Regions from separate parts of the Streptomyces sp. CLV115 genome, predicted to be linked through region 1. Evidence: riboswitches for the same ligand, from Rfam matches in the RefSeq annotation. Region 1 holds a riboswitch; each other region holds the start of a gene.
The links. A riboswitch is a leader RNA that binds a small molecule or an ion and turns the genes downstream of it on or off. The one in region 1 is predicted to bind cyclic di-AMP.

Region 1 (7,572 bases):
CTGGGCAAGGACTGGATCTTCCGCCGGGTCTACTCGTCGATGGACCGGGTCCTGGTGCACTCCGCGAGCTTCGGCTCCAACGCCCAGGCGATGGCGGCCGGGCTCGCGGTCCTCGCGGTGATGGAGGACGAGGAGACCGTCGCACATGCGCGACGCGTCGGTGATCTGCTGCGCGACCGGCTGACCGCGCTGGTCGACCGCTACGAGCTGCTGCACGAGGTACGCGGGCGCGGGCTGATGACCGGCATCGAGTTCGGCCGGCCGTCGTCCCTCAAGCTGCGCAGCCGCTGGACCATGCTCCAGGCGGCCCGCAAGGGGCTCTTCGCGCAGATGGTGGTGGTGCCGCTGCTCCAGAAGCACCGCATCCTCACCCAGGTCTCGGGCGACCATCTGGAAGTGATCAAGCTGATTCCGCCGCTGGTGATCGACGAGGCGGACGTCGACCGGTTCGTCACGGCGTTCACCGCGGTGATGGACGACGCTCACAGCGGCGGTGGACTGATGTGGGACTTCGGCAGGACACTGGTGAAACAGGCCGTCGCCAACCGCTGAGCGCGGGTGCGGGCCGGAGCCGGCCCGGAGTGCTTTTGCCTGAGAGGCAAGAAATTTGCCTCTCAGGCAGGATTTTGGCCCAATAGGTACATGAATCCTCCAGACGGAGGGGCGGCCGACGAGCTGCCCGGGATCGCGCCACGGCTGCGCGATCTGCGCCGGAGCCGTGGTCTCACCCTGGAGACCGCCGCTCAGCGGGCAGGGCTCTCGCCCGCCCATCTCTCCCGGCTCGAAACGGGCCGTCGCCAGCCTTCGCTGCCGATGCTGCTCGGTCTTGCCAGGATCTACGGTACGACGGTCTCCGAGCTGCTCGGCGAGACACCCCCCGAACGTGACGCGATCATCCGCGGCGGGACGTTCGAGGGAGCCGAGGCGGACGGCTGGATGTACCAGCAGGCCGGCGGCTCCGGCCGGGCCATGCAGGCGCTCCGCGTCCGCGTCCCGCACGGCGCCCAGGGCGACCTCGTGCGCGTCCATCCCGGCGAGGAGTGGCTGTACGTGCTCGCCGGGCACCTCCGGGTCTGGCTCGGGGACACCGTGCACGACCTCGCGCCCGGCGACAGCGCGCACTTCGACTCGCTCACCCCGCACCGGATCACGGCCGTCGACCGCGACGGTGCCGAACTGCTCTTCGTCCACACCCTGATGCAGAGCCCCGCCGCCGAGCTGTGCCTCGGCAGCGGCATCCACCGTCGCTGAGACCGGCTCCACCGGTCGCCAGAGAGGACCGTCATGTCCGATTCGGAGAACTTCGACCCGCTGGGTTCGAAGAAGAACTACGAGGCCCAGGAGCGGAAGTTTCCGCGCGGTGTGGTGATCAGGCTGTTCGCCTACCTCATCGCCGGGCACATCTTCGCGGCCTTCCTCTACCTGCTCTTCGCGGTGGCAGGCAAGGGCTGACCGCGCCCGGCTCCTTCCGTCCGGATCGGGCCGGATCGGGCGCCGGGGCGCGAGCCCGGCACGATCCGGACGAGGGGCCCTAGCGGGCCTCGTCCAGGAGCCGGTCGCGCAGCCGGTCCCGGGCCTCGGGGGCGAGCTTCAGGCCCTCGGAGAAATAGCGGTCCGTGCTGCCCCAGGTCTCCTCGATGGTCGCGAAGGCCGCGGCGAGGTAATCGGCATGGGCGCCGAAGAGCGGGTTCAGCAGCTCCATCACCTCGGCCGACATGCCGTCCGCCGAGGTGTCGCTGCGCTGCACCCGGTAGCGGCGGTGGGCGTCGTTGGACTTCAGGTAGTCGGCCTCGATGGCCTCGGGCTCGACGCCGACGGCGAGCAGCGACACCGCGATCGACAGCCCGGCCCGGTCCTTGCCCGCCGCACAGTGCATCAGGGCCGGAACACTGTCCTCGGCCAGGGCGTGCAGCACCCGGCTGTGCTCGGCGGTGCGGTCCCGGATGATCGAGCGGTACGAGGCGATCATCCGGTTCGTGCCCTTGCCGTCGCCGAGGATCGAGCGCAGCTGCGCGACGTCGCCGTTGCGGACCATGTGCCAGAACTCCGAGCCGTCCGCCGGATCGGAGAGCGGGATGTTCACGCTTCGCACGCCGGGCAGTTCCACGTCCAGCCCGTCGAGCCTGCGGTCGGCGGCGTTGCGGAAGTCGAAGACCGTGTGCAGACCGAGACCGCCCAGGAACGAGGCGTCCTCGGCGGTGGCGTGCGCGAGGTGACCGCTGCGGAAGAGCCGCCCGTGCCGCACCCGCCGCCCGTCCGCGGTGGGCAGCCCGCCCACGTCGCGGAAGTTGCGGACGCCCGCCAGCTCGGGTTCCGTCGACGGGATCTGCGGCAACTGCTGCGTCACGGTGACTCCTGGAGTGTCTGGTGCCGGCGCGCGTCGCAGGCGAGGCCACTCCTGCGACGATACGACATTGATTCCTCAGGCAATCATCTCGGCCTTTCCCTGTCGATACCCGGGCGAACTCCGGTTCCCCCGCAGTGAATCCGCCGGGCGAATTCCTCGACGAACCGTTGCTCACACCCCGTCGATGGTCGATGATGTGCGGAACTGTTGGAATGTGGGGATGCGATGATCGAGACGGGCAACACCGGCCGGACCTGGCTGCTCACCGGGGCGAGCAGCAGCTACGCACTGCGACTGACCGAGCAGGACGAGCTGGTCCATCTGCACTGGGGGCCGAGGATCACCCTCGCCGCGGCGGAGGCGTTGGCCGCGGCCCCGGAACTGGACTTCAGGGCCTTCGAGTCCCACCTCGACGGCCGGGAGGAGTATCCGGTCGAGGGCGGCCCCAGGTTCGTCCGTCCGGCACTCTCGGTACGCACCGCGCAGGTCCGCGGCACCGAGTGGGCCTTCGACGCCGCCGAGGCGGACGGGGACGAACTGCGGATCGGCTTCACCGACTCCGTGCACCGGCTCGCCCTGACCCTGCACTACCGGATGCGGGACGACTCCGATGTCGTGGAGCGCTGGGCCACCGTCGCGCACGCCGGACCGGACGGCCCGCCGCTGGAGCTGCTGCGCGCCGATGCGGCCGCCTGGTCGCTGCCGGCCCGCGACGGCTGGCGGCTGAGCCGGCTGCACGGACGCTGGGCGGCGGAATCGCGACTTGAGCGGGCGGAGCTGCTGCACGGCGAGAGCGTCGTCTCCAGCAGGCGCGGCCACACCGGCCACCAGTTCCTGCCGTGGGTCGCGCTGGACGCCGACGGTGCCGCCACCGAGGAGAGCGGCGAGGTGTACGGCTGCGCGCTCGGCTGGTCCGGATCGTGGCGGATCTCCGTGCAGCGGCTGCCCGACGGGCTCGTGCAGATCACCGGCGGTGCCGGATACGACGACGCCGGTCTGGTCCGGCTGGTGCCGGGGGAGTCGTACACCACGCCCGTCTTCGCCGGGCTGTGGAGCGGGCAGGGGTTCGGCGGGGCGAGCCGCGCCTGGCACGCCTGGCAGCTGGCCCATGTGATCCCGGACGCGCAGAACCCGCGGCCGGTGCTCTACAACTCCTGGGAGGCGACGGGCTTCGACATCTCGCTGGACCAGCAGCGGGTCCTCGCCGAGCGGGCCGCCGCGATGGGCGTCGAGCTCTTCGTCGTGGACGACGCGTGGTTCGGGCAGCGGACCAGCGACCGGGCCGGGCTCGGGGACTGGACGCCGAATCCGGACCGCTTCCCCGGTGGGCTGAAGCCGCTCGCCGACGAAGTGCACGGGCTCGGCATGCAGTTCGGCATCTGGGTCGAACCGGAAATGGTCAATGCCGACAGTGATCTCTATCGCGCCCATCCCGATTGGGTGCAGCACTTTCCCGGGCGGGCGCGTACGGAGTACCGCAACCAGCTGGTGCTCAATCTGGCCCGCCCCGATGTGCGGGAATATCTCTGGGAGCAGCTGGACACACTGCTCTCCGGCACGCCCATCGACTATGTGAAATGGGATTTCAACCGCTGCTTCACCGATGCGGGCTGGCCGGGCGAGGACTACCCGCAGAAGCTCTGGGTCGAGCACGTGGAGGGCCTGTACGCGCTGATCGACCGGCTCAGGGCCGCGCACCCCACGGTCGCGTTCGAGTCCTGCTCGGGCGGCGGCGGCCGGGTCGACCTGGGGATCATGTCCCGCACCGACCAGGTGTGGACCTCCGACAACACCGACCCGCTCGACCGGCTCGCCATCCAGGAGGGCTTCGGACACCTCCACCCCGCGCGGGTGATGGCCGCCTGGGTCACGGACAGCCCGAACCACCAGCTCAACGGCCGGGTCAGCTCGCTGCGCTTCCGGTTCGTGAGCGCGATGGCCGGAGTGCTCGGGGTCGGCGGGGACCTCACCGAATGGAGCGAGGAGGAGCTGGCCGAGGCCCGGACCTGGGTGGAGCTCTACAAGGAGATCCGGCCCGTCGTGCAGCAGGGCGCGCTGTACCGGCTGCGTGCACCGCGCGGCGGACTCAGCGCGATCCAGTACGTCCACGGGGACGACGCCGTGGTCCTGATGTGGCTGGAGGCGCAGCGGTACGGGGAGCGGTCCCCGGCCCTGCGACTGCGCGGGCTCGACCCGGAGGCGACCTACACCTGCCTGGACACCGGGGCGGTGCACCACGGTTCGACGCTGCTGCACCAGGGGCTGCACACCGGACTTCGCGGTGATCTCGACGCACGCGTGCTGAGGCTCCGACGCGGATGACGGGCCCCTTATGTCCGTAATGCAGGCATTTGTCTGAACATCGCCTGCTTATAGGGGACATGAGGGTTGCCTCGTGAGCGGGATCATATCCGTGACGGTGTGTGGTGACGGAAGAGTCGGGCAATCCGTGCGCGGCGCGGAATGCCAAGATCCTTAATCCACGGAGTGTGACCGGAATTCCGCGTCGATTTCCCGGCGCGGAATCCGGCGTGGAACCCATGGCTTGTTCTCGCCGTCCCGACTCGCTTACGGTCACCGCAATCCGGACGGACCGCCTAATCCTGCCGCCGCCCGGAATTCACATCCACTCATCGCGTGGCAGGAGCGGGGGAACCAGGTAAGCCGCCGGCCGGAGAAATCCGGCCGGCTCGGGGTGAAGTCGCGCTCAGCGCGGCCGGGCATCTCCAGCCCGAACCCGACAGCTCACCTCGCAGGCGCCGGAGAGGAAATACGCCATGCCCATATCGGGTAAGCACCGTCGTCCGAAGCTCAGCACCATCGCCCGTGGCGTCGCCGCGGTCGGCGCCGGCGGCGCCGTCGTCGCGCTGCCGCTGCTCGGCGCCACCGGTGCCCAGGCCGCGGAGCAGTCCGTCCCGGCCGCCGCGCCGCAGCCGGCCGCCGCCACGCACGCCGCTCCCGTCGCGCAGAAGCAGGCCGCCACCACGACGTACTCCGTCGTCTCCGGCGACTACCTGTCGAAGATCGCCGCCGAGCACCAGGTCAAGGGCGGCTGGCAGCAGCTGTACCAGGACAACCGCGAGGTCGTCGGCGAGAACCCCGGCCTGATCTTCCCGGGCATGAAGCTGACCCTCGGCGCCAAGGCCTCCGGCAACGCCGCGCCCACCGGCGCCGGCACCGGCTCGTCCCTCCCGTCGAAGGCGCCCTCCGTCACCGTGAAGTCCGCCCCGGCCAAGACCTCGTCCGCCCCGGCGACCAAGGCCCCGCAGACCGAGGCCCCGGCCTCCGCCCGGAGCAGCGCCTCCGGCTACGTCCACCCGGTCCCGGGCAACCACACCACCGGTTACCGCGCCTCCGGCTCCAACTGGTCCAGCGGCAGCCACACCGGCATCGACTTCCCCGTCGCCACCGGCACCAGCGTCAAGTCCATCACCTCCGGCACCGTCGTCACCGCCGGCTGGGGCGGCGCCTACGGCAACCAGGTCGTCATCAAGCACGCCGACGGCCACTACTCGCAGTACGGCCACCTGTCCTCCATCTCCGTCTCCGCGGGTCAGGCCGTGAGCGCCGGTCAGCAGCTCGGCCTCTCCGGTGCCACCGGCAACGCCACCGGCCCGCACCTGCACTTCGAGGTCCGCACGGGCCCGGCGTACGGTTCGGACATCGACCCGATCGCCTTCCTGGCCTCGCACGGCATCTCCGTCTGAGCCGAACGGCCGGGCAGCTGAATCACCGGGCATGATCCGAGCGACACGGAAGGGGCGGTGCGCGGCGGCGCACCGCCCCTTCACTTATTCCCCCTTTACCAAAAACTGACCGGGTGGCCTATCTCACCACCCGTCAACCCCTTATTACGGTCGCGTAGGTCACATTCGGCAGTGCAGGATAAGCGTTTGTGGCAGACGATTCGAGAAAAAACCAACGTGGCGTCAACAACCGACAGAGCGTCATCGGGTCGTACGCGGCTATCGGCGACAGCTTCACCGAGGGAGTCGGCGACCCCGGCCCGGACGGGAAATTCGTCGGCTGGGCGGACCGTTTCGCGGTACTCCTCGCGGACCAGCTCCCGGACCCCGATGCGGCGACCGGCACGGAAGGTTCCGCGCACGGGAATTTCAGGTACGCCAATCTCGCCGTACGAGGACGCCTCCTCGACCAGATCGTCGAGGAGCAGGTGCCGCGCGCCAAGGAGCTCGCACCCGACCTGGTGAGCTTCTGCGCGGGCGGCAACGACATCATCCGGCCGGGCACCGACCCCGACGACGTGGCCGAGCGCTTCGAGCGCGCGGTCGCCGAGCTGACCGGCGCGGTCGGCACGGTCATGGTCACCACCGGCTTCGACACCCGCGGCATTCCCGTGCTGCGCCATCTGCGCGGCAAGATCGCCACGTACACCGCCCATGTACGGGCCATCGCCGACCGCTACGACTGCCCGGTCCTGGACCTGTGGTCGCTGCGGTCCGTCCAGGACCGGCGGGCCTGGGACGACGACCGGCTCCACCTGTCGCCCGAAGGGCACACCAGGGTCGCGCTGCGCGCCGCCCAGGTCCTCGGCCTCGACGTACCGGCCGACCCCGACCAGGAATGGCCGCCGCAGGCAGAGCGCGGCACCCTCGAAGTACGGCGCGACGACATCCACTGGGCGCGCGAGTACCTGGTCCCGTGGATCGGCCGGCGGCTGCGCGGCGAGTCCTCCGGGGACCACGTCGAAGCGAAGCGCCCGGACCTCCTGCCGCTCTAGGGTCTTTCGTCCGGATCGGGCCGGATCAGGGAGCGGGGTCCGGTGCCGTGCATTGCAAGGCGGAGGAGGGAGTCAGCTGGCTCTCCCCTGTCCGAGCGGAGCCGGGAGCTCGGGGAGGGCGCGTCGGCGACCGGCGACAACGCGGCGGGGCGCGGCACCGGTGCACACGGGACCGGCATGATCCGGACGAGAGGCCCTGGACGGCGTCCGGGGCCGTGGTGCCGTCGCCCGCCCGGCCCGCCGGGAATCAGGTCGGTCCGGCGATCGACGGCGGCACAGCCGCCGGGATCCGCTCCAGCACCCCGCCGGCGAAGACGTCGTACAGCGGCAGTGTCTCCAGGTGCACATAGCCGATGTGGCAGTCGCAGACCGCCAGCGGACAGGCGCGCGGACCGAGCGCCCGCCGGTAGCTCCCGTCATAGAGATTGCCCAGCTCCGCCGGGACGAAATGGCATCGCCGCACGGTGCCGTCACCGTCCACCGA
Region 2 (7,572 bases), on a different contig from region 1:
CATCGCCCCCGACGCCCTGCACAAGGAGCTGGCCGACTGCCGCGAGAACGCCGCGCCGGCCCCGGACGCGACGCAGGACGCCGCACACGAGCGAAGCATGTGGGGCGTCCTGCGGTACGTACAACGGCCCGACGACGACGCGTAGCATCCCGCCACGCGTCGCCCGGCCGACCGGCTACACCGGTCCCGCGACCACCGCGACCGGCTTGATCAGCGGCGTTCCCGAACCGTCGCGCCGGGGGTCCGGCGCCGGCAGCTCGCTCGGCGTGCCGTTCTCCTGAGTGGCGCGGGCGGGCGTCTCACCCGCCCAGCCGAACACCAGCAGGTCCTCGCCCTTGAGGAACCGCTGGCAGCGCACCCCACCGGTGGCCCGGCCCTTGCGCGGGTACTGGTCGAACGGGGTGAGCTTGCACGTCAGCACCGAGTCGTCCAGCGTGCCGTGCGAGCCCGCGACGGTGAACACCACCGCGTCCGCGGCCGGATCCACCGCTGTGAACGAGATCACCTCGGCGCCCGCCGTGAGCTTGACCCCGGCCATGCCGCCGGCGGGACGGCCCTGCGGCCGCACCTGCGCCGCCGGGTAGCGCAGCAGCTGCGCGTCGGACGTGATGAAGACCAGATCCTCCTCGCCGGTCCGCAGCTCGGCGGCGCCGACGATCCGGTCACCGTCCTTGAGAGCGATGACCTCCAACTCGTCCTTGTTGGCCGGGTAGTCCGGCACCACTCGCTTCACGACACCCTGGAGGGTGCCGATCGCCAGGCCGGGGGAGGCCTCGTCGAGCGTGGTGAGACAGACGACGGACTCGTCGCTCTCCAGCGTGAGGAACTCCGCGATCATCGCCCCGCCCGACAGGTTGGGCGCCGCGTGGGTGTCCGGCAGCTGGGGCAGATCGATCACCGCGAGCCGCAGCAGCCGGCCCGTCGACGTCACCACGCCGACATCGCCGCGGGCCGTCGCCGGCACCGCCGAAACGATCACGTCGTGCTTGGCCCGCTTGGCGTCCTCGGCGAGCACGATCGGCTCGTCATTGGCGGTACGGGCCAGCAGACCGGTCGACGACAGCAGCACCCGGCACGGGTCGTCGGCGACCTCCAGCGGCACCGAGGCGACCTGCGAACCGGCCGACTCCAGCAGCACCGTGCGCCGGTCGGTGCCGAACTTCTTGGCGACCGCGGCCAGTTCCGAAGAGACCAGCTTGCGCAGCTCGGCGTCCGATTCGAGGATGGCGGTCAGCTCGTCGATCTCGCTGTTGAGCCGGTCCCGCTCGCTCTCCAGCTCGATCCGGTCGAACCGGGTCAGCCGGCGCAGCGGGGTGTCCAGGATGTACTGCGTCTGGATCTCGCTCAGCGAGAAGCGCTCGATGAGCCGCTCCTTCGCCTGCGCCGAATTGTCACTGGACCGGATGATCCGGATGACCTCGTCGATGTCGATCAGCGCGACGAGCAGGCCCTCGACCAGATGCAGCCGGTCGCGGCGCTTGCCCCGGCGGAACTCGCTGCGCCGGCGCACCACGTCGAAGCGGTGGTCGAGATAGACCTCCAGGAGCTCCTTGAGCCCCAGCGTGAGCGGCTGACCGTCGACCAGCGCCACGTTGTTGATGCCGAAGGACTCCTCCATCGGCGTCAGCTTGTAGAGCTGCTCCAGCACCGCCTCCGGCACGAAGCCGTTCTTCACCTCGATGACCAGGCGCAGGCCGTGCTCGCGGTCGGTCAGGTCCTTCACGTCCGCGATGCCCTGGAGCTTCTTGGCCGAGACCAGGTCCTTGATCTTGGAGATCACCTTCTCCGGGCCGACGGTGAAGGGCAGTTCGGTGACGACCAGACCCTTGCGGCGGGCCGTCACGTTCTCCACCGAGACGGTCGCGCGGATCTTGAACGTGCCGCGGCCGCGGGCGTACGCGTCCTTGATGCCGCCCAGGCCCACGATCCGGCCGCCGGTGGGCAGGTCGGGACCGGGCACGAACCGCATCAGGGTCTCCAGGTCCGCGCCCGGATGCTTGATCAGGTGCCGGGCGGCGGCGATGACCTCGCCCAGATTGTGCGGCGGCATGTTGGTCGCCATGCCGACCGCGATCCCGGACGACCCGTTGACCAGGAGGTTCGGGTACGCGGCGGGGAGAACGGTCGGTTCCGTCTCCTGGCCGTCGTAATTCGACTGGAAAGCGACGGTGTCCTCGTCGATCGACTCCGTCATCAGTGACGTCGCGTCGGCCATCCGGCACTCGGTGTACCGCATGGCGGCCGGCGGGTCGTCGTTTCCGAGCGAGCCGAAGTTGCCGTGGCCGTCGACCAGGGGGAGCCGCATGGAGAACGGCTGCGCCAGACGGACCAGCGCGTCGTAGATCGACGCGTCGCCGTGCGGGTGCAACTTACCCATGACCTCGCCGACGACGCGGGCGCACTTCACGAAGCCGCGATCGGGGCGCAGGCCCATCTCGTTCATCTGGTACACGATGCGGCGGTGCACCGGCTTCATGCCGTCGCGGGCGTCGGGCAGGGCCCGTGAGTAGATCACCGAGTACGCGTACTCAAGGAAGGAGCCCTGCATTTCGTCGACGACGTCGATGTCGAGGATCTTCTCCTCGAAGTCGTCCGGCGGCGGGGTCTTCGTGCTGCGGCGGGCCATCGCTGCTGCGACTCCTTCACGGATTCTGTTCGGGCAACCTCAGGTTCTGACGCGGACCATTGTGGACCGCCGCACTGACATCGCCGACCTCGACCCGTCCCAAGAGGCGTTCCGGGCCCCGGTCGAGGTGCTTTCGCGCCCCGCCGCGCGGGGGATGCGTCCCCCTTTCACGCGAACTTCCGGGTTACGGGAACTTCGCCACGCGCCCGTGCGCTTGCCTAAAGTGGCAGGTCTCGCAGGAAATCCAGTATCGCGATCGAAGGGACGTACATGCCCATGGGTCACACGGCCACCGCTCAGGCCGGCTCCGGCGGCTTGACAGCGACCGAGCACCGCCTGGCCAACGGCCTGCGCGTGGTGCTCTCCGAGGACCATCTGACCCCGGTCGCCGCGGTCTGCCTCTGGTACGACGTCGGCTCGCGCCACGAGGTCAAGGGACGCACCGGGCTGGCTCACCTCTTCGAGCACCTGATGTTCCAGGGCTCCGGCCAGGTCAAGGGGAACGGCCACTTCGAGCTGGTGCAGGGGGCCGGCGGCTCGCTCAACGGGACCACCAGCTTCGAGCGCACCAACTATTTCGAGACCATGCCCACGCACCAGCTGGAGCTGGCCCTGTGGCTGGAGGCCGACCGCATGGGCTCGCTGCTCGCCGCGCTCGACGAGGAGTCCATGGAGAACCAGCGCGACGTCGTCAAGAACGAGCGCCGCCAGCGCTACGACAACGTCCCGTACGGCACGGCGTTCGAGAAGCTGACGGCGCTGGCCTACCCCGAGGGCCACCCGTACCACCACACCCCGATCGGCTCGATGGCCGACCTGGACGCCGCGACCCTGGAGGACGCGCGCACCTTCTTCCGTACGTACTACGCGCCCAACAACGCGGTGCTCTCGGTGGTCGGCGACATCGACCCCGAGCAGACCCTCGCCTGGATCGAGAAGTACTTCGGCTCCATCCCGTCCCACGACGGCAAGCAGCCGCCGCGCGACGGCACGCTCCCGGAGGTCATCGGCGAGCAGCTGCGCGAGGAGGTGCGCGAGGAGGTCCCGGCGCGGGCGCTGATGGCCGCCTACCGGCTGCCGCACGACGGCACCCGCGAGTGCGACGCGGCGGACCTGGCGCTGACCGTGCTCGGCGGCGGCGAGTCGTCGCGGCTGCACAACCGCCTGGTCCGCCGGGACCGCACGGCCGTGGCGGCCGGGTTCGGGCTGCTGCGGCTGGCCGGCGCGCCCTCGCTGGGCTGGCTGGACGTCAAGATGTCCGGCGGTGTCGAGGTGCCGCAGGTCGAGGCCGCGGTCGACGAGGAGCTCGCCCGGTTCGCCGCCGAGGGCCCCACGCCCGAGGAAATGGAGCGCGCGCAGGCCCAGTTGGAGCGCGAGTGGCTGGACCGCCTCGGTACGGTCGCCGGCCGCGCCGACGAACTGTGCCGGTTCGCCGTGCTGTTCGGTGACCCGCAGCTCGCCCTGACCGCCGTTCAGCGGGTGCTCGACGTCACGGCGCAGGAGGTGCAGGCGGCCGCCAAGGCCCAGCTGCGCCCCGACAACCGCGCGGTGCTGGTCTACGAGCCGGTCGAACCGGCCGAGCCCGCGGACGCGGCGGACACCGACGAGACCGACACCGACGCGCACGAAGGGGCGGACCAGTGACCGACGCTGCCGCGACTGGAGTTTCGATGCAGTACCACCCGCAGCCGGCCCCCGGCACCGCCCGCCCCTGGGCCTTTCCCGCGCCCGAGCGCGGCGCCCTGCCCAACGGCCTCACGGTGCTGCGCTGCCACCGCCCCGGCCAGCAGGTCGTGGCGGTCGAGATCTTCCTCGACGCCCCGCTGGACGCCGAGCCCGAGGGCCTCGACGGCGTGGCCACGATCATGTCGCGGGCGCTGAACGAGGGAACCGACAAGCACACCGCCGAGGAGTTCGCCGCCGAGCTGGAGCGCTGCGGCGCCACGCTCGACGCGCACGCCGACCACCCCGGCGTCCGGGTCTCCCTGGAGGTCCCCGCCTCCCGGCTGGCCAAGGCCCTCGCGCTGGTCGCCGAGGCGCTGCGGGCGCCGGCCTTCGCCGAGAGCGAGATCGAGCGGCTGGTACGCAACCGGCTCGACGAGATCCCGCACGAGCAGGCCAACCCGGCCCGGCGTGCCGCCAAGCAGCTCTCCAAGGAGCTGTTCCCGGCCACGGCGCGGATGTCGCGCCCGCGCCAGGGCACCGAGGAGACGGTGGAGCGGATCGACGCGGCGGCCGTGCGCGCCTTCTTCGACGCCCACATCAGGCCGTCCACGGCGACCGCCGTGGTGGTCGGGGACCTCACCGGCATCGACCTGGACGTCCTGCTCGCCGACACCCTCGGCGACTGGTCCGGAGACACCGCCGCCCCGCGCCCCGCCCCGCCGATCACCGCCGACGACACCGGCCGGGTGGTCATCGTCGACCGTCCGGGCGCGGTGCAGACCCAGCTGCTCATCGGCCGGATCGGCGCCGACCGGCACGACAGCGTGTGGCCGGCCCAGGTGCTCGGCACGTACTGCCTGGGCGGCACGCTCACCTCGCGGCTCGACCGGGTGCTGCGCGAGGAGAAGGGCTACACGTACGGCGTGCGGGCCTTCGCCCAGGTGCTTCGCTCCTCGGCCCCGGGCTCCGCCTCGGGGGCGACCGGTGCCGCGATGCTCGCCATCAGCGGCTCGGTGGACACCGAATCCACCGAGCCGGCGCTCAAGGACCTGTGGACGGTCCTGCGGACCCTGGCGGCCGAGGGCCTGACCGACGAGGAGCGCGAGACGGCCGTGCAGAACCTCGTGGGTGTGGCGCCCCTGAAGTTCGAGACGGCGGCCTCCGTCGCGGGCACCCTGGCCGACCAGGTCGAGCAGCACCTGCCGGACGACTACCAGGCCCAGCTGTACGCCCGGCTCGCGGAGACCGGCACGGTCGAGGCGACCGCGGCGGTCGTCAACGCCTTCCCGGGTGACCGGCTGGTCACGATCCTCGTCGGCGACGCGGCCCGGATCGAGGAGCCCGTCCGTGCCCTGGGCATCGGAGAAGTGTCGGTGGTCACCGGCTGACAATCAGCCCGCCACGGCATGTGCCGCCCGGCATTTCATTGCATATCGGTACATGGGGAAGGCCCTCGCGAGCGCGATCTCGCCGGGGTCTTCCTTTTTGTCCGTTCTGGGGGGAGGTTGCCTGTCTGCCCTGTGGGATGCGCTACAAAACGGCCTGTCCGTTTGGTGAATGAAAGCGGCCCCGCTTAGCGTCGGCTCGACTGCCCGTCACTCGTATGCCGCATCCGCGACGTACCGGACAGTCATCGCCGAGTCCCCGTCAGGCGCGAGCCCGGGGAGCCGGGGACCCACGCAGTCCCTGGGGTGAATCGGACGTCTGAGCCCGGATGGGGCCGGGGCGTCCGTAGGAGACCTTCCTGCTCCGAACCCGTCAGCTAACCCGGTAGGCGAGAAGGAAGGAAAGGACCAGCCACTTCATGGCGTTCACCCGTGCCACCGGGAAGCACCGTGCCCCGAGCCGACTGACGCGCGGCAGCGCGAAGGCCGTCGGCGTCGCGGCTCTGGCCACCACCGGCGTCATCGGCGGCCTGGCCGCTCCCGCCTTCGCGGCGGACTCCGGCGCCCCCTCCGTGAGCGATGCCGGCCTCAACCAGGTCATCGCCATCGACAAGACCCTTGCCGAGCGGATCGACGCCCAGGCCGACGTCCAGCAGCACCAGGCCGATGTCGCCGCGAAGGCCAAGGCCGAGGCCCACCGGAAGGCCGAGGCCAAGAAGAAGGCCGAGGCGAAGGCCAGGGCAGTGGCCGAGGCCGAGGCCGAGGCCAGGCGCGCTGCCGAGGCCCGCGCCGAGAAGGCCCGCGCCGCCCGGTCCGCCGAGCGCGCCCGCCTGGGCTTCTTCCAGCTCCCGGTCGCCGGTTCGTACGTGAGCACCGGCTACAAGTCCAGCGGCTCGCTCTGGTCCTCCGGCAGCCACTCCGGCATCGACTTCCACGCCGCCTCCGGCAGCTCCGTCGTCGCCGTCGGCGCCGGCACGGTCGTCGAGGCCGGCTGGGGCGGCGCGTACGGCAACAACATCGTGCTCCGGATGACGGACGGCACGTACACCCAGTACGGCCACCTCTCCTCGATCGGCGTCTCCGTCGGCCAGAGTGTCGGCGCGGGTCAGCAGATCGGCCTCTCGGGCTCGACCGGCAACTCCACCGGACCGCACCTCCACTTCGAGGCCCGGACGACCCCGTCGTACGGCTCCGACGTGGACCCGGTCGCGTACCTGCGCGCCCATGGCGTCCGCGTCTGACCGACGCCCACCGCACCACCTCGTCGAAGGCCCCGGCAGCGCGCCGGGGCCTTCGGTGTGCCCGCCGCCCCCGACCGCCCGGGACGACCGGCACCGAACAGTCCCGCGACCAAAAGATATTCATGAATTTCCGCCCGGCATCGGAAATGCGGCCGCATTGCAATAGAGTCGCGGAACAGGCTTCGGCCGGCCGCGATTCGCGGGGATCGAGACGGAGGTTCGGACATGCGCATTCCGGCGCATTCGGTATGCACGGCAATCCGTGACGACATCGTCTCCGGTGTCTTCGAACGCGGCAGCCGGCTCACGGAGGAACTGCTGGCCCGCCGATACGGGGTCTCCCGCGTCCCGGTACGGGAGGCGCTGCGCACCCTGGAGTCCGAGGGCTTCGTGGTCACCCGGCGGCACGCGGGCGCCTGCGTCGCCGAGCCCACCGAGCGCGAGGCGGCCGACCTCCTGGAGGTCCGCACGCTGCTGGAGCCGCTGGGCGCCGCCCGCGCCGCGCAACGCCGCACCGAGGCGCACCTCAAGGTGCTCCGCGGTCTCGTGCGGCTCGGCCAGGACCGGGCCCGGCGGGGCGAGGGCGACGATCTGCGCGCGCTGGGCGGCTGGTTCCACGAGACGCTGGCACAGGCCTCCGGCAGTCCGGGCCTGA
Region 3 (7,572 bases), on a different contig from region 1:
CGGCCTTGATGTTGGCGGGAGCGAGCCCCTTGTACCGGGGGTGGGTACTGACCTTCGTCGCGACGACGATGTCGGAGCGGTTGCCGCGTGCGGCAAGCCACTTGCCGATGACGGTCTCGGACTCGCCGCCCTCGTTGCCCGGAATCCAGGCCGAGTACCCGTCGGCGGTGTCGATGAAGTTGCCGCCGCCCGCGGCGTAAGCGTCCAGAACGGCGAACGACTGTGCCTCGTCGGCGGTCCAGCCGAAGACGTTGCCACCGAGAGCGAGCGGGAAGACCTGAAGGTCGGAAGGGCCCAGCTTACGAAGAGAAGTCATAGGTAAAACAACGGATTCCGGTGCACCCGCTATTCCGGCGGAACCACTGTTCCGGTTGGACCGCTGTTCCGGCGGAACCACTGCGCCGACAGGCCCCCTTCCGGCTCCGGCGACACCCCTTCCGGGTACCGGCAGTTCCAGGAACTCACCACTCCCCCGTCCCGCCCACGAACAGACCGGCAGCCCTGACGTCGGGGGGTGAGCGTCAGGACTGCCGGGGTTCATCGGCCGGCGGACCGGCTGGGATCGAGCGGCCCACGAGGTGGGCGTCGGATCAGGGGTTGAGGCCCTTGCCGCGGAGCCAGGCCATCGGGTCGATGCCCGTGCCGCCGGCGGTGTGGACCTCCAGGTGGAGGTGCGGTCCCGTGACGTTGCCGGTCGCGCCGACCCGGCCGATGGTCTCGCCGGTGCTGACCTTCTGGCCGACACTGACGCCGATCGAGGACTGGTGGCAGAACCACAGCTCGGTACCGTCGTCGAGTTCGAGCACCGTGCGGTAGCCGTACGCGCCGGACCAGCCCGCCGACTTGACCGTGCCGCCGTGGATGGCCTTGATCGGGGTGCCGGTCGGGGCCGCGAAGTCGAGGCCCGTGTGATAGCCGGAGGACCACATCGAGCCGGCCTCGCCGAAGGTCGAGGTGATCGTGTACGAGGAGGTCGGGATGGCGTAGCTGGCGGCGAGCTTGGCCAGCCGCAGCGCCTCCGCCTTCTTCTTGGCCTCCTCCTCCGCCTTCTTCTTCTCGGCGGCGGCCTTGGCCTCGGCCTCGTCCTGCTGCTTCTTGGCCTCGGCGGCCGCCTTCTCCGCGGCCTTCTTCTCCTCGGCCGCCTTGGCCTCGGCGTCGGCGGCGTCCTGCTGCTGCTCGGCCTGCTGGAGGATGCGGGCGCGGAGCGCCTCGCCCGCGTCCGTCGTGCCCTGCTCGGCCTCGGCGGTGGTGATGCCCGCGGTGGTGAGCGGGGCAGTCGTGGCCGCGACCTCGGTCTTGTCGGCCTCGGACTCGCCGGAGAACAAAGCCCCCACGCCCGGAAGGGACTTGGCGTCGGGGAGGTTGTCCTTGATCGAGTCGGGCACGGAGATGGAGACCGGGGGCTTGCTCTGCGCGGTTGCCATGCCACCCGCGCCGACCGCCGCTATGACGCCGACGCCCAGCACCGTGGAGCTGCGGGCGAGGCCGTTGCGCTGCTTGGCGACGCGGTGCCTGCCGCGCACCGGGCGGACGGACTCCTCGGTGGGGTTCCACTCGTCCCAGCCACGGTCGGGCTCACCGGTGAACTCAGCCGTGAAATTGCCGGTGAAGTCGCCTCCGGACTCGGTGCCGTAGTCGGATTCGAACCGGGACGGGGCCTCGGGGGCAGGCTTGTTGGACGCCACGGGGGCGCACTCCTTTCCTTCCTTCTCGCCTACCGGGTTAGCTGACGGGTTCGGAGCAGGAAGGTCTCCTACGGGCCCCTCTGCCTCTCACGAGACACAGGTGCCCGATTCACCCCATGTAGGTGGTTCCCCGGTTCCCTTGCGGAATTCGGCGCTCGCGCGCGGTGCCGCCACTGACGACGGCTGGGACGACCGCGCTGCGTTATCGAACGTTAATAGACACCGGGGCCGTATTCCAAGCCGTTCCAACTGATCGTTCACTTCCTTGGCCTGGACTTTACGGGACACAAGTGGGTGGAATCGGACGAGTTGACCGACCCTCAGTCACTACCCTGATTCTGACGTTGCGTCAAACGTTATGCGGAGCGGTGCCTTTCGGTTACGCACGGTGGCATCGCCCCGTCACGCCTCCTCGGCACCCACGATCGGCACGGTCCTTCGCCGGTCCGGCTGCCCCTCGGCCGGGCGCGCGACCGCGAGCAGCGCCATGTCGTCGGTCGACTCGCCGCCCGTGTGCAGCCGTACGTCGTCGGTCAGGGCGGAGAGCAGTTCCTCGGGCCCCGGGAAGAGCCGCCCGCGCAGCCGGGCCGCCGGATCGTAGAAGACCCCCTCGGTGTTCCGCGCCTCGGAGAGACCGTCCGTGTAGAAGAGCAGCGTCGTCCCGGCCGGCAGGTCCCACTCGTCGGTGCACTCCGGCCACACCCCCAGATCCATCCCGAGCGGCAGCGCGGGCACCGACGGCTTCAGCACGTCCAGCGCCCCGTCCGGATGCAGCAGGATCGGCTCGGGGTGCCCGCGGTTGACGATCCGCACCCGGGACAGCCCGGTCGGGATCTCGGCCAGCACGGCCGTGATGAACCCTTCGAGCACGTCGAGTCCGCCCCGCCGCGCCTCCTCCCGGGCCAGCGCCCGCTCCAGCCGTCCCGCCACCCCCTCCAACGAGGCTTCCTGCTCGGCCGCCTCGCGGAACGCCCCGATGACCACCGCCACCGTCTCCACGGCGTCGAGCCCCTTCCCCCTCACGTCCCCGACCACCAGCCGCACCCCCCACGGGGTGTCCGACACGGCGAACAGGTCACCGCCGACGAACTCGTCCGCCTGCGCCGCCTCGTACCGCGCCGCGACCTGCAGCCCGCCGGTCCGGTCGGCCGGCTGCGGCAGCACCGCGCGCATGGCGGTCTCCGCGATGTACCGCGCGGAGGCCAGCTGCTCGTTGCCGCGCCGTACGACCCCGTTGATCACGACCGCGAGGACCGAGACGGTGGCCAGGGTCAGCAGTTCGATCAGCGGCACGGCCTCGGGCAGCGTGCTGCTGTACAGGCGCAGCACGATGACGGCCAGCATCGAAGCGATACCGGTACGGATGGTGCTGGCCAGCGAGAAGAAGGGGGCGGCGATCAGCGGAGCGGCCACGAACAGCGGGATGGCGGTGAAAATGGGCGGGGTGAGGGCGTCGAACAGCAGCCCGCCGAGGATCATCAGGGGAGGCAGCGCGCGGACGAACCGCCGGGTGCGGGCACCGCTCCCGGCGTGCTTGCCGCGCCGCTTCTCCCGCTTCCACACCTGTGGTCTCCTGCCCGGTACGCGCGCGGCTGCGGACGGTACCGCGCCCCACCCCCAGGCTCACCGGACCGGACCGAAGCGGCGACTCCTCGTCGGCCAATGGAGGGACACGGGGACGCGGGGATCGCAGGGAACACGGGAGGGGACACAACCCGGGAGGGGACACAGAGGAACACAAGGGGGCATGTGCGCCATGGCCCGCCCGGGACACGGCGAAACGAATTCAGGCCCGGCACGCTGTGTGCGTGCCGGGCCTGAATTCTTCAGTAGCGGGGACAGGATTTGAACCTGCGACCTCTGGGTTATGAGCCCAGCGAGCTACCGAGCTGCTCCACCCCGCGTCGGTGAACACAACTCTACGCCATCCCCGGCGCCCTTTTGACCACTCGGGTTCACCCGCCCTCACCCCCCCTCACCGAACCGCGCCAGTACTGGTTCCAGGACCGGTTCGCGGACCGGTTCGCGGACCGGTCCGCCACCGGTTCGAACCTCACTGATTCGCGGACTGATTCGTCTCGGAGATGCGGGGCATGGAATCGGCCTTGCCATGGACGGCCGGCTGCTTCACCGGGTTGGCACCGCGTTGCAGCGAGTGGAGGATCGCCAGCCCCTGGCTGACGACGCCGGCCGCCATCTCGTTGACACCGTTGGTGCCGTTGAGGACGGTGAGGTCGGCGCCGGACATGCCCCGGGCGGCCGCGTCGGCCAGCGCGGGCAGGTTCTCCACGATGCGGTTGGCGGCGATGAGCTCCTGGTTGCCGTCGCGCAGCGACGCGGCGCGCACGCTGTTGGCGTCGGCCTGTGCCTGGGCGAGGGCCCGCTCGGTGTACGCGCCGCCGTCGGCCTCGAACTTGACCCGGTCGCGGGCCGCCTCCGCCAGGGTGCGCTGCCGGTACGCCTCGGCGTCCGCCGGGCGCCGGACCTCCGCCTCCAGCCGCTGGGCGGCGAGCGCGGCCTGTCGCTCGGCGAGCGCGGTCTGCTCCTCGATGACCTCGTGCGAGGCCCTGGCCTGCGCGAGCGGCCCGGCCTGCGCGGCGCGGGCGTTGTACTGCTCGGTCTCGGCGAGGAAGCCGGCCCGCTTGATCGCGGTGTCGCGTTCGTACTCCGCCTTGAGCGCGGCGGCCTGCTGCTCGCGCTGGCTGGCCTCCTGGTCCGCCTTGGCCTCGGCGATCCGGGCCTGGCTGGCGACCGCGGCGGCGTGTGGGGCCGCGAGGTTCTTGATGTAGCCGGTGGCGTCGTCGATCTCCTGGATCTGGAGGGCGTCCACGACGATGCCGAGCTTCTCCATCTCGCCGTGGCTGCCCGCGATGACCTCCTGGGAGACCCGGTTGCGCTCGCGGATGATCTGCTCCACGGTCAGTCCGCCGACGATGGAGCGCAGGTGCCCGGCGAAGATCCGCCCGACGAGCTCCTCCATCTGGTCCTGCTCGGTCAGGAAGCGGCGGGCCGCGTTGGCGATGGACACGGCGTCGTCACCGACCTTGAAGACGGCCACGGCCCGGACGTTGAGGCGGATGCCCTGCTGCGTCACGCAGTCCTCGGTGATCTCCGCCTCGCGCAGCGCCAGGGAGAGCATGCGCGCCTTCTGCTTCACCGGGAGCACGAAACTGCCGTGCCCGGTGACGATCCGGAACTGGGTGTCCAGCGTCTGTCCCTTGGAACCGGAGATGAGCATCGCCTCGTTGGGGGCGGGAACGTGCCAGAAGAACATGGGAAGACTCCTGCCGTACGACACTGCTTCCGTCGAGTGAGCGACTGCTCGGCCGCTCAGGACGGCAGGCGTTCCACGATCACGCCGCGAGCCGAGACCGTGTCGACGACAACGACGCGCGCGTCCCTGTCGATCGACGTCGCCGCCCAGGCGGTGTAGGCCTCGGACCCGCCCCGTACCGCCACCAGTACCTCGCCCGGACCGTCGGACGGAATCGGCACGGTGACACGGCCTACCGCCCCGACCGGGCTGCGGGCGGACTCATCTGCCCGGCGCATGCGTCGCCCTCGTGAGCTTCCCTGCGTACGCCTGCTCACGCCGCTCACCGCACGGTGTCCCGCACCGCTTCATGGACACGAGGCGACCCCGCCTCCTGGAGGCCGGAGCCTCCCTCGACAACTCCACGGTACTCCGCACCCGCCCCGGCGCAGCGGTGCCCGCGGGCGCCCGGCGATCGACGAGCGGGGGCAGATATGCGGTGATATGACTGTTTTATCTTCCATCCTGCCGACGCGATGAACTCGCGCTGATCGGGGAGCGAACCGTGGACGACTACTCCTTGCTCGACCTCTTCTGGACCATGCTCTGGTTCTTCCTCTGGGTCATGTGGCTGTTCCTGCTGTTCAAGGTCATCACGGACATCTTCCGCAGCCACGACCTCAGCGGCTGGGGCAAGGCCGGCTGGCTGATCCTCACGCTGGTGCTGCCGTATCTCGGCGTCCTGGTGTACGTGATCGTCCGTGGCAAGTCCATGAGCAAGCGGGACATCAAGGAAGCCCAGGACCGCGACGCGGCCTTCAAGGCGTACGTACGGGAGGCCGCCGGCACCTCCGACGCGGGCGGCGACGCCACGAAGAAGGGGAGTCATGTCGACGACCTGGCGAAGCTCGCCGAGCTGAGGGACCGGGGCGCCATCACGGACGAGGAGTACCAGCGGGCGAAGACAAAGCTCCTCGTCTGACGTCGCTCCCGCCCGCCCCCGGAACGGCGCGTATGTCTCCCTCCGGGCGGTCCGGCGGACTGGCACGGCGCCAGGACCGCGAGGAGGCTTGAGGCATCAGCCACGGTGGCCGTCGCCGCCCGCGGTTCTCGGGGCGCCGGAGTCACGGCGGGCCGAACGGGGTGCGGTCCCCATCTCGGCGTACGAGGAGATGGCCCGCCATGGACAGCACCACGTCCGCGACCCTGGAAACGATGCGGACCGCGCTGCGCGGTCCCGTCATCGGCCCGCAGGACCCGGAGTACCGGCGGGCCCGCACGATCTACAACGCCATGATCGACCGGCACCCGGCGGCGCTGGTGCGGTGCGGCGACGCGGCGGACGTGATGGCCGCGGTCGACCTCGTCCGGGACGCGGGGCTCACGCTCGCGGTCCGCGGCGGCGGGCACAGCGGTGCGGGCCTGTGCCTGGTGGACGACGGCGTGACGATCGATCTCTCACCCATGCGCTGGGCGCACATCGACCCCGCCGCGCGGACGGCGACGGTCGGCGGTGGCGCCACGCTCGGCGACCTCGACCACGCCGCCCACGCGTTCGGGCTGGCCACCCCCACCGGCATCCTCTCGTCCACCGGCATCGGCGGCCTCACCCTGGGCGGCGGCCACGGCCACCTCACCCGCAGATACGGCCTGACGATCGACAACCTGCTGGCCGCGGACGTGGTCCTGGCCGACGGCACCTCGGTGACGGCGAGCGCCACCACCCACCCCGACCTGTTCTGGGCTCTGCGCGGCGGCGGCGGAAACTTCGGCGTCGTCACCTCCTTCACCCTCCGGCTGCACCCGGTGGACACGGTGGGCGTCGCCGTCACGGTCTGGCCGGTCGACCGGATACCCGACGTGCTGCGCTGGTACCGCGACTTCCTGCCGCAGGTCCCCGAGGACCTCAACGGCTTCTTCGTCGCGCTCACCGTGCCGCCCGGCCCGCCGTTCCCGGAGGAGATCCACGGCCAGAAGATGTGCGGCGTGGTGTGGTGCTGGACCGGCGACCCCGAACTTCTCGGAACCACCCTCAAGCCCGTCGAGGACCCCGGACCGCCCGCCTTCCACTTCACGGCCCCGATGCCCTACACCGCCCTGCAGTCCATGTTCGACGAACTGCTCCCCACCGGTCTGCAGTGGTACTGGCGCGGCAACTTCTTCGACCGGATCACCGACGGCGCCATCGCCGTACACGCCAAGTACGCCGAGCACCTCCCCACCCCGCTGTCGACCGCCCACCTGTACCCGATCGACGCGGCCGCCCACCGGCCCGGCCCCGACGACACGGCCTGGGCCTACCGCGACGCGGTCTGGTCCGGCGTCATCGCGGGCATCGACCCGGACCCGGACAACGCCGAGGAGCTCAGGCAGTGGTGCGTCGACTACTGGGAGGAGCTGCACCCGCACTCCATGGGCGGCACCTACGTGAACTTCATCGGCGCGGGCGAAGCCCCCGACCGCGTACGCGCCACCTACCGCGACCACTACGCCCGCCTGGCCGCCGTCAAGCGCACCTACGACCCGCACAACTTCTTCCACGCCAACCAGAACATCGAGCCGGCGGCCCGGCAGGCCGGTGCCGTCACCCCCCTGTGATGGGCGGGTCAGGAGAGCCAGTCGGCGTAGTGGGTG
Region 4 (7,572 bases), on a different contig from region 1:
CGATCACGGTGCGGTCGAAGGTCATGTGTGCCGCCACGGGGGTGAACAGGACTGCGTCCATGCGTGGTGAGACCACCGGTCCGCCCGCGGCGAAGCTGTAGGCGGTCGAGCCGGTGGGGGTGGCCATGATGACCGCGTCGGCCGAGTACGAGGCGAGGAGCCGGCCGCCGATGTACACGCCGAGGCTCACCTGCCGGTCGCGGGCGAGCTTCTCCACGACGACGTCGTTGAGCGCGGTGATGTCCAGTGCCACGCCCCAGTCCTCCGCCGCGGCCTCCGCGTCGGGGTCGACGTGCGGGGGCGGCAGCATCGGGCGTCGTCCGTAGCCCATCAGGGCGTCGATGTCCTTGGGCACTTCGAGTACCCGGGAGGCGCGCATGGTCAGGGTCATGCGTTCCTCGACCGCCGCACGGCCCCGGTGGACGGCGTCGAGCGCCCGGACCACGTCCTTCGCCGGGACCTCGGTGAGGAAGCCGACGCGGCCCAGGTCGATCCCGAGGACGGCGCCGTCGTTCTTGGCGGCGATCCGGGCGCCGCGCAGGAACGTCCCGTCGCCGCCGAGGGTCACGATGAGATCGGGGTTGCCCGCGACATCGGCCTCCTCGCGCCCGCCGCGCCTGCGTTCGTCGTCGCGCCACACGTCGATGTCGGTGCACGGGATGCCTTCGCGGGCACACCAGTCGCGTACGACGCCCGCCGCGACGACGGCCTCGGGACGGCCCTGGTGCACGACGACTCCGACCCGTTCCACACTCATCGCGCTCCGACTCCCCGTGTTCCGACGACGCACTGCCCTCACTCCACTGTGCGGGAGCCGGGGGCGGGTCCGCCCGTCGTCGGGCCGGTTCGGCGGCCGGTCGGGCGACCGGGCGCGGAACGGCATGTGCCCGGCCCGACTGCGGAGGGTCGCCGCCGACGGGCCGGGCAGGGAACACCTCCGGGTCAGGACTGCGCGTCCTCCGGGATGCTGACCAACCAGCGGGTCTCCTTGCGGGGCCGCAGGTAGAACGCCCAGTAGAGCGTGGCGACCGCGGTGATCCCGCCGGTCCACAGCAGGTACTCGGTCTCCTGCTGGGTGAGGATGTAAGCCAGCACGGCGATCAGCAGCACCGGGATCGCGGGCCACAGCGGCATGCGCCAGGCCGGCGCCTCGCGGTGGGCGCCGCGGCGGCAGAGCAGCGCGGCGACGGCGACCAGCAGGTACATCGCGGTGACGGAGACGCCGGTGACGCCGTACAGGGTGTCGAGGTTGACGAAGCAGAGCGCAGCGCCGGGGACGCCGACGACCAGGGTCGCGACCCACGGGGAGCCGAACCGGCCGAGTCGGGACAGGGCGTTGTTGACCGGTCCGGGCCAGGCCTTGTCACGGGCGGAGGCGAACAGCACCCGCGAGTTCTGGATGACCATCACGATGCCGGCGTTGATGATCGCGAGGGCGACGCAGAGGCTGACGAAGGTGCCCACCGCCGAGTTGGACCAGGCGGCGACCATGGTGTTGAGGTCGCCCGAGGTCAGGGCCGCCAGGTCGGGGGCGCCGAGCGTGATGGCGACGACCGGGACGAGGATGACCGCGGTGGAGATGGCGAGGGTGGCGAGCACGGTACGGGCCACGTTGCGCCGCGGGTTCTCCAGCTCCTCCGAGAGGTAGACGGCGGTGGAGAAGCCCTGGGTGATGAAGAGCGCGATGGCGAGCCCGGAGACCACCATCATCGCGGTGACGGTCGAGCTCCCGCCGCCCGACGAGGCGACCGTGCCGTGCACCAGGGCCGAGGCGCCGCGCTCGGAGTGGGCGAAGCCGAGAACGGCGACGACGGCTGCCGCGATCACTTCGAGGACGAGGAAGATGCCGGTGATCCACGCGTTGGCGCGCAGGTCCAGCAGACCGGCCAGGGTGGCGAGCACCATCACGCCGGCGCCCGCGACGGAGGCCGGAATGTGCACGATGGGGGCGAGGTAGTCGGCCGTGCCCATGGCGATGACCGGGGGCACGATCATCACGACCAGCAGCGAGAGCACGAAGACGAGCCACCCGGCGAGCCGCCCCGCCATCGTCGACACCATGGCGTACTCACCGCCGGCACTCGGAATGAGCGTGCCCAGCTCCGAGTAGCAGAAGGCGACCGCGATGCAGAGCAGCGAGCCGACGGCGATGGTGAGGGCGGTGTACGTGCCGAGGCTGGAGAACAGGTCCGGTACGACCACGAAGAGGGTCGAGGCGGGCGTCACGCAGGACAGCGTGAGCAGTGTTCCGCCCACGACACCGATGGAACGCTTGAGCTTCTGTGGAGTGGGGCCGGTCGCTGGTGCGAGCGCCTGGGGAGCGCTGAGCGTTTCGGTCATCGTGCGGTTCCGATCAACAGGTGCGGTGTCCGAGCACGGGAGCGGTATCGCCTCCAGACGAGGACGTGGTGAGTGGTTTCGGCGCTCCCAGCGCGACATGCAATCCCGACGTGTTCCGTAGGTCAAGAGGTGTTTACCTTCGGAATTCGTTGTCCTGGTGGGGCAATCCGACGATTTTGCGCTAACAGCGCGTCAATGTCCGGGGATCGGGGGGTGCGGGAACCGCAGCCCGGCCGGTGGGAAAGTTTCCCCCATTTCCAGCATCCGGAAGGGTGGAGCGGCATCCTGGGCGGGCGGGGCGGCCGGGATGCGGTCCGGGCACCGGTCCCGCGGGTCGCGGATCTGCGGTCTTGGTGCCAGCCTGGAGTCATGGCTTGGGCGTCGTGGACGACTTGCGGGGTGTTCTCGGGGCGCGGTGGCGTGCTCACGGACGAGGTCGGTGTGCTTTCCGGGGACCTGACCGTTCACACGACCTGGGCGGACGACACGGCCCAGGTTACTGTGCAGTACACGGGTGCGATCGACTGGTTCACCATGTCGGGCAGCCCGGTGACGTGCTGTTCGGAGGAGGACAGCCGCCGACTGCACGACGCGGTGGTGCGGTCGGTCCGGGACGGGGCTGCGGCGACCGTGCCCGTACTGCCCCGCTCCCGGCCGGGCCAGGCGGCGGAACCCGCCCCGGAGTGACGCCGGCCCGGGTCACCGGGCGGTTTCCCCGCCGGGGTCGCGGAGCGCCGCGGCGACCAGCCCGTCGATCTCCTCCCTGAGTACGGCTCCCCCGCCGCCCACCAGCCGGTCGAAGACGAGTCCGTCCACGCAGGCCAGCAGTGTGAGCGTGCGGCCCTCGGCGTCGGCGACGCCCTGTGCGCGCAGGAACGCCCGCACCGCCGCACGGGCCGCGTTCTGCCGCGGTACGAGAATCTCGCGCAGTTCCGGGTGGCGCACGCTCTCGACCGCGCAGGCGTAGCGGGCCAGCGACCGCTGCCGCCCCTCGCCGGTCAGCCGCCGTTCGACGAACCCGGCCAGCCCGTCCGTCAGTTCGGCGGCGGCGCGCGGCACCCGCGCCTGCTCGCCGGCCGCCTGCAATTCCGCCTGGTCCTGTGCCACGAGCCGTCGGACGAGCGCGGTGAGCAGCGCCTGACGGGTGCGGAAGTACGCCGAGGTGGTGCCCGGCGGCAGGGCCGCCGCCCGGTCCACGGCCCGGTGGGTCAGGCCCCGCATCCCCTCCTCGGCCAGCACGTGGACGGCGGCATCGGCGAGGACGGTGCGTCGGTCTGTGGTCACCATCCCTTTCTACACCTGTAGAAGACGGGTAGTACGCTCCTTCTACAGCTGTAGAAGGTCGTGACAGGCACGGGAGGGGACCGGGCATGGGCAACAACGCGGTGGTTGTCGGCGGTGGCATCGGCGGGCTGGCCGCCGCGATCGGGCTGCGGCTCGTCGGCTGGGAGGTGACGGTCGTCGAACGCGCCCGCACTCCCGACGACGCGGGCGCGGGCATCTCCCTGCACGCGAACGGCTTGCGCGCGCTGGACGTCCTCGGTGTCGGCGCGGCGGTTCGCGCGGCCGCCCGGCCCCAGTACACCGGCGGCACCCGCACCCCGGACGGCCGTCTGCTGGCCCGCATGGACGGAGCCGCGCTGGAACGCGAGCTGGGGACGCCGATCGTGGGCATCCCCCGGTCCGAGCTGCACCGGCTGCTGCGCGCGGCCCTGCCTCCCGAATCCCTGATCGTCGGGGCCGAGGTGACGTCCGTCGACCGGTCCGACCCCTCGCGGGTGCGCCTGGCCGCGGGCGACACCGGGCTGGAGGCGGATCTGGTGGTGGCCGCCGACGGAGTCGGCAGCCGGCTGCGCACCCAGCTCTTCCCGGGGCACCCCGGTCCTGCCTACAGCGGCTCGACGGTGCTGCGCGCCATCACCGGGACGCCCGTCGATCTGCGTACCGACTTCGAGCTGACCTGGGGACGGGGGGCCGAGTTCGGCCACATCGCTTTCGCCGACGGCCGGGCCGAGTGGCACGCGGTACTCAACGCGCCCGCGGGGGTCCGGCACCCCGATCCGCTGGGCGAGGTGCGCCGCCGGTTCGACGGCTGGCACGACCCCATTCCCGCCCTGCTGGCAGCGACCCGGCCCGATGCCGTGCTGCATCACGACGTCAACGAGCTGGTGGCGCCGCTCCCTTCGTACGCGGTCGGCCGGATCGCGCTGCTCGGCGACGCCGCGCACGCCATGACCCCGAATCTCGGCCAGGGGGCCTGTCAGGCACTGGAGGACGCGGCGACACTGGCCGCCACGCTCCTTGGCGGGGCCGGCGTCGAGTCGGCGCTCGTCCGCTACGACGCCGAGCGCCGGCCCCGCAGCCAGTCGGTCGCGCGGGCCGCCCGGCAGGCCGGCCGGATGGGGCAGCAGCTGTCCCGCCCGGTGGCCGTCGCCCTGCGCAATACGGCGCTGCGGCTCGCGCCGTCCCGGGTCACCGTCCGCGCGGTCCTGCGCCATGCCGACTGGACACCGCCGCGGCTGGGCTGACCTCGAGACGGACCCGGCCGGGCGGTGGTGCGCTCACGTCAGCGGTCCGGTGACCTCAGTAGGCCCCGAAGACGTTGTCGATGGAGCCGTACTTGGCAGCGGCGTAGTTGCACGCGGCCGTGATGTTGGCGACCGGGTCGTAGCTGTCCATCGCGGTCCCGGGCACGTGGTAGGCCCGGAACGTCGGCTCGATGACCTGGAGGAGGCCCTTGGACGGCGTCCCGGCGGCGGCGTTCGAGTCCCAGTTGTTGATCGCCCGGGGGTTTCCGGAGGACTCGCGCATGACGTTGCGGTGGATGCCCTCGTAGCTGCCGGGGATGCCGTGCTCGGCCATCACGGCCAGCGACTCCTTTATCCAGCCGTCCAGATCGTTCGTGTACGTCGCGGACGGCGCAGCGGGAGCGGTGACGGCGGCGGACCGCGCCGGAGCCGCCGAGGCGGTGTGGGCACCGAGCAGGGGGAGCAGCAGGGCGGCCGCGCCCGTGCCCACGGCGATGAAACCGCGGGTCAGCGTGGCGGACCTGCGACGACGGTACGTACCCGTTGCGGGCATGATGGATTCCTCTCCGTCGCCTGCGAGGTGAGCTGTCGGGTTCAGGCTGGAGATGCCTGGCCGCGCATCTGCGTGGCTTCACCCCGAGCCGTTCCGGATTCCGGACCGGCGGCCTACCTGGGTTCCCCGCTCCTGCCGTACACGAGTGGTCGGATTGCCGGACAGCGGCAGGATTCGGCGTTCCGTCCGGATTGACGGTGACCGTAAGCGAGAAGAACCGAAGCGGACAAGACCCCAATTTTCGAATGCAATTCACTCACAAGATCGAGTAACGGGAATTTCGGTAATCCACCTCACATCGCGCGAACCACTCCCCTTGCGCGGAAAGGGAACCGAACCGCGCGGGGCGGCATCCGGCGGGCCGGACGTGACTCGCGCCACGAATTCACAAATGCGGGCATTTCGCCCGCACCTTCCGGCATTCGCACCGGGACGAATGACATTGCCCTTCCGTCACCCCGTCGTTTACAGTTCTGAGGTCCTGTTGTCTCCGATTGAGGTGGACGTTGCGCATCTGAGGTTCGCGAACATCGCGCCGTACGGCTCTGCCCGTACGCCCGTCACGCCGTAGCAGTGCTTCGCGCTGCCCGTGACCCCGCGTGGATGCGACCTCGGTGCATGAGCCGTCCCCCGATCCTCAGGACCGCCGCACCTCTTCCCATGGCCCGGTCGCTGCGTGGTGCTCGCATACGAAGCCCCCCTTCACTGCGCTTGCGAATGCGAGGAACACCATGGCGACTCCCACCACCCCCCACGCCTCTCTCACCTGCTCCGCCCTGACCTTCCGGTGGCCGGACGGCACCACCGTCCTCGACGGGCTCTCGCTCAGCATCGGCCGGGGACGCGTCGGCCTCGTCGGCAACAACGGCGCGGGCAAGTCCACACTCCTGCGACTGCTCGCCGGCCAACTGCGCCCGTCCCAGGGGTCGGTGACGGTAGGCGGCAGCCTCGCCCACCTTCCGCAGAACATCACCCTCGACACGACACTGCGGGTGGACCGGGCCCTGGGCATCGCCGAGCGGCGCGAGGCGCTGCGCGCGGTCGAGGCCGGGGACGTGGACGAGAAGCACTTCGAGACGATCGGCGACGACTGGGACGTCGAGGAACGGGCCCTGGCGACACTGGGCTCGCTCGGCCTCGGCGGCATTGAACTCGACCGCGCCGTGGGCCAGTTGTCCGGCGGGGAGACCGTCCTGCTGCGACTGGCCGCGCTGCTGCTGGAGCGCCCCGACGTCCTGCTCCTGGACGAGCCCACCAACAACCTCGATGTGCTCGCCCGCCGCAGGCTCTACGAGGCCGTCGACTCCTGGCGCTCGGGGGTACTGGTCGTGGTCAGCCATGACCGCGAACTGCTGGAGCGTGTGGACCGCATCGCCGAACTGCGCACCGGCTCGGTGAACTGGTACGGCGGTGGCTGGTCGGCGTACGAGGAGGCCGTGGCCGCCGGGCAGGAGGCCGCCGGGCGGATGTTGCGGGCCGCCGAGGCCGATGTGCGCCGCCAGAAGCGCGAACTGGAGGAGACCCACCTGAAACTGGCCCGGCGTCAGAAGAACGGCCGCAAGGCGGAGACCGAGGGCGGCCTGCCCAAGATCCTGGCCGGCCGCCGGAAGCGGTCGGCGCAGGAGTCGGCGGGCAGGCTTCGCGGCGTCCACGAGGAACGGCTCGGTGAGGCACGCGAACGCCGGGAGGAGGCCGCCGCCGCGGTCCGCGACGACGCCGAGATCCGGGTGAGCCTCCCGCACACGGCGGTGCCCACCGGACGCACCGTGCTGAGCCTGCACGGCTTGCGTCCCCGCTTCGGCAGGCTGCGCGAGGGCAGCCTCCAGGTGAACGGGCCCGAGCGGATCGCGCTCGTCGGTCGAAACGGCGCCGGGAAGACGACGCTGCTGCGCACCCTCACCGGTGAGCTGGCCCCGCTGTCCGGCGAGGCCAGGACCTTCGTACCGGTGCGGTTCCTTCCGCAGCGGCTCGATGTGCTGGACGAGGAACTGAGCGTCGCGGCGAACGTGGCCCGGACGGCGCCCGGGGTCACCGACAACCACATCCGCGCCCAGCTCGCCCGCTTCCTGTTCCAGGGCAAACGCGCGGAGCAGCCTGCGGGGACCCTGTCGGGCGGGGAGCGCTTCCGGGCCGCCCTCGCGGCGACGATGC

Region 2: another riboswitch for cyclic di-AMP. It lies ahead of AADR41_RS15240 (M23 family metallopeptidase); the one in region 1 lies ahead of AADR41_RS02615 (LysM peptidoglycan-binding domain-containing M23 family metallopeptidase).
Region 3: another riboswitch for cyclic di-AMP. It lies ahead of AADR41_RS34395 (M23 family metallopeptidase); the one in region 1 lies ahead of AADR41_RS02615 (LysM peptidoglycan-binding domain-containing M23 family metallopeptidase).
Region 4: another riboswitch for cyclic di-AMP. It lies ahead of AADR41_RS09510 (transglycosylase SLT domain-containing protein); the one in region 1 lies ahead of AADR41_RS02615 (LysM peptidoglycan-binding domain-containing M23 family metallopeptidase).

What each region holds. Positions count from the first base shown of each region.
Region 1 covers NZ_JBCEWQ010000004.1:87,369-94,940, forward strand. The annotation lists gene AADR41_RS02590 (aspartate aminotransferase family protein) at 1-552, shown strand, start outside; gene AADR41_RS02595 (helix-turn-helix domain-containing protein) at 643-1,251, shown strand; gene AADR41_RS02600 (DUF6126 family protein) at 1,285-1,452, shown strand; gene AADR41_RS02605 (tyrosine-protein phosphatase) at 1,532-2,347, opposite strand; gene AADR41_RS02610 (alpha-galactosidase) at 2,573-4,669, shown strand; cyclic di-AMP (ydaO/yuaA leader) riboswitch at 4,965-5,121, shown strand; gene AADR41_RS02615 (LysM peptidoglycan-binding domain-containing M23 family metallopeptidase) at 5,125-6,054, shown strand; gene AADR41_RS02620 (SGNH/GDSL hydrolase family protein) at 6,243-7,088, shown strand; gene AADR41_RS02625 (STM4011 family radical SAM protein) at 7,336-7,572, opposite strand, start outside.
Region 2 covers NZ_JBCEWQ010000035.1:51,223-58,794, forward strand. The annotation lists gene AADR41_RS15220 (CobW family GTP-binding protein) at 1-145, shown strand, start outside; gene AADR41_RS15225 (DNA gyrase/topoisomerase IV subunit A) at 176-2,626, opposite strand; gene AADR41_RS15230 (M16 family metallopeptidase) at 2,897-4,270, shown strand; gene AADR41_RS15235 (M16 family metallopeptidase) at 4,297-5,679, shown strand; cyclic di-AMP (ydaO/yuaA leader) riboswitch at 5,916-6,082, shown strand; gene AADR41_RS15240 (M23 family metallopeptidase) at 6,096-6,917, shown strand; gene AADR41_RS15245 (GntR family transcriptional regulator) at 7,143-7,572, shown strand, end outside.
Region 3 covers NZ_JBCEWQ010000154.1:7,889-15,460, reverse strand. The annotation lists gene AADR41_RS34400 (aldo/keto reductase) at 1-316, opposite strand, end outside; gene AADR41_RS34395 (M23 family metallopeptidase) at 591-1,685, opposite strand; cyclic di-AMP (ydaO/yuaA leader) riboswitch at 1,697-1,849, opposite strand; gene AADR41_RS34390 (PP2C family protein-serine/threonine phosphatase) at 2,088-3,248, opposite strand; tRNA gene AADR41_RS34385 (tRNA-Met) at 3,516-3,589, opposite strand; gene AADR41_RS34380 (SPFH domain-containing protein) at 3,739-4,959, opposite strand; gene AADR41_RS34375 (hypothetical protein) at 5,016-5,180, opposite strand; gene AADR41_RS34370 (SHOCT domain-containing protein) at 5,504-5,920, shown strand; gene AADR41_RS34365 (FAD-binding oxidoreductase) at 6,121-7,536, shown strand; gene AADR41_RS34360 (SDR family oxidoreductase) at 7,545-7,572, opposite strand, start outside.
Region 4 covers NZ_JBCEWQ010000017.1:55,866-63,437, reverse strand. The annotation lists gene AADR41_RS09535 (NAD(+)/NADH kinase) at 1-757, opposite strand, end outside; gene AADR41_RS09530 (APC family permease) at 943-2,340, opposite strand; gene AADR41_RS09525 (hypothetical protein) at 2,710-3,027, shown strand; gene AADR41_RS09520 (TetR/AcrR family transcriptional regulator) at 3,040-3,624, opposite strand; gene AADR41_RS09515 (FAD-dependent monooxygenase) at 3,711-4,868, shown strand; gene AADR41_RS09510 (transglycosylase SLT domain-containing protein) at 4,924-5,421, opposite strand; cyclic di-AMP (ydaO/yuaA leader) riboswitch at 5,424-5,611, opposite strand; gene AADR41_RS09505 (ABC-F family ATP-binding cassette domain-containing protein) at 6,153-7,572, shown strand, end outside.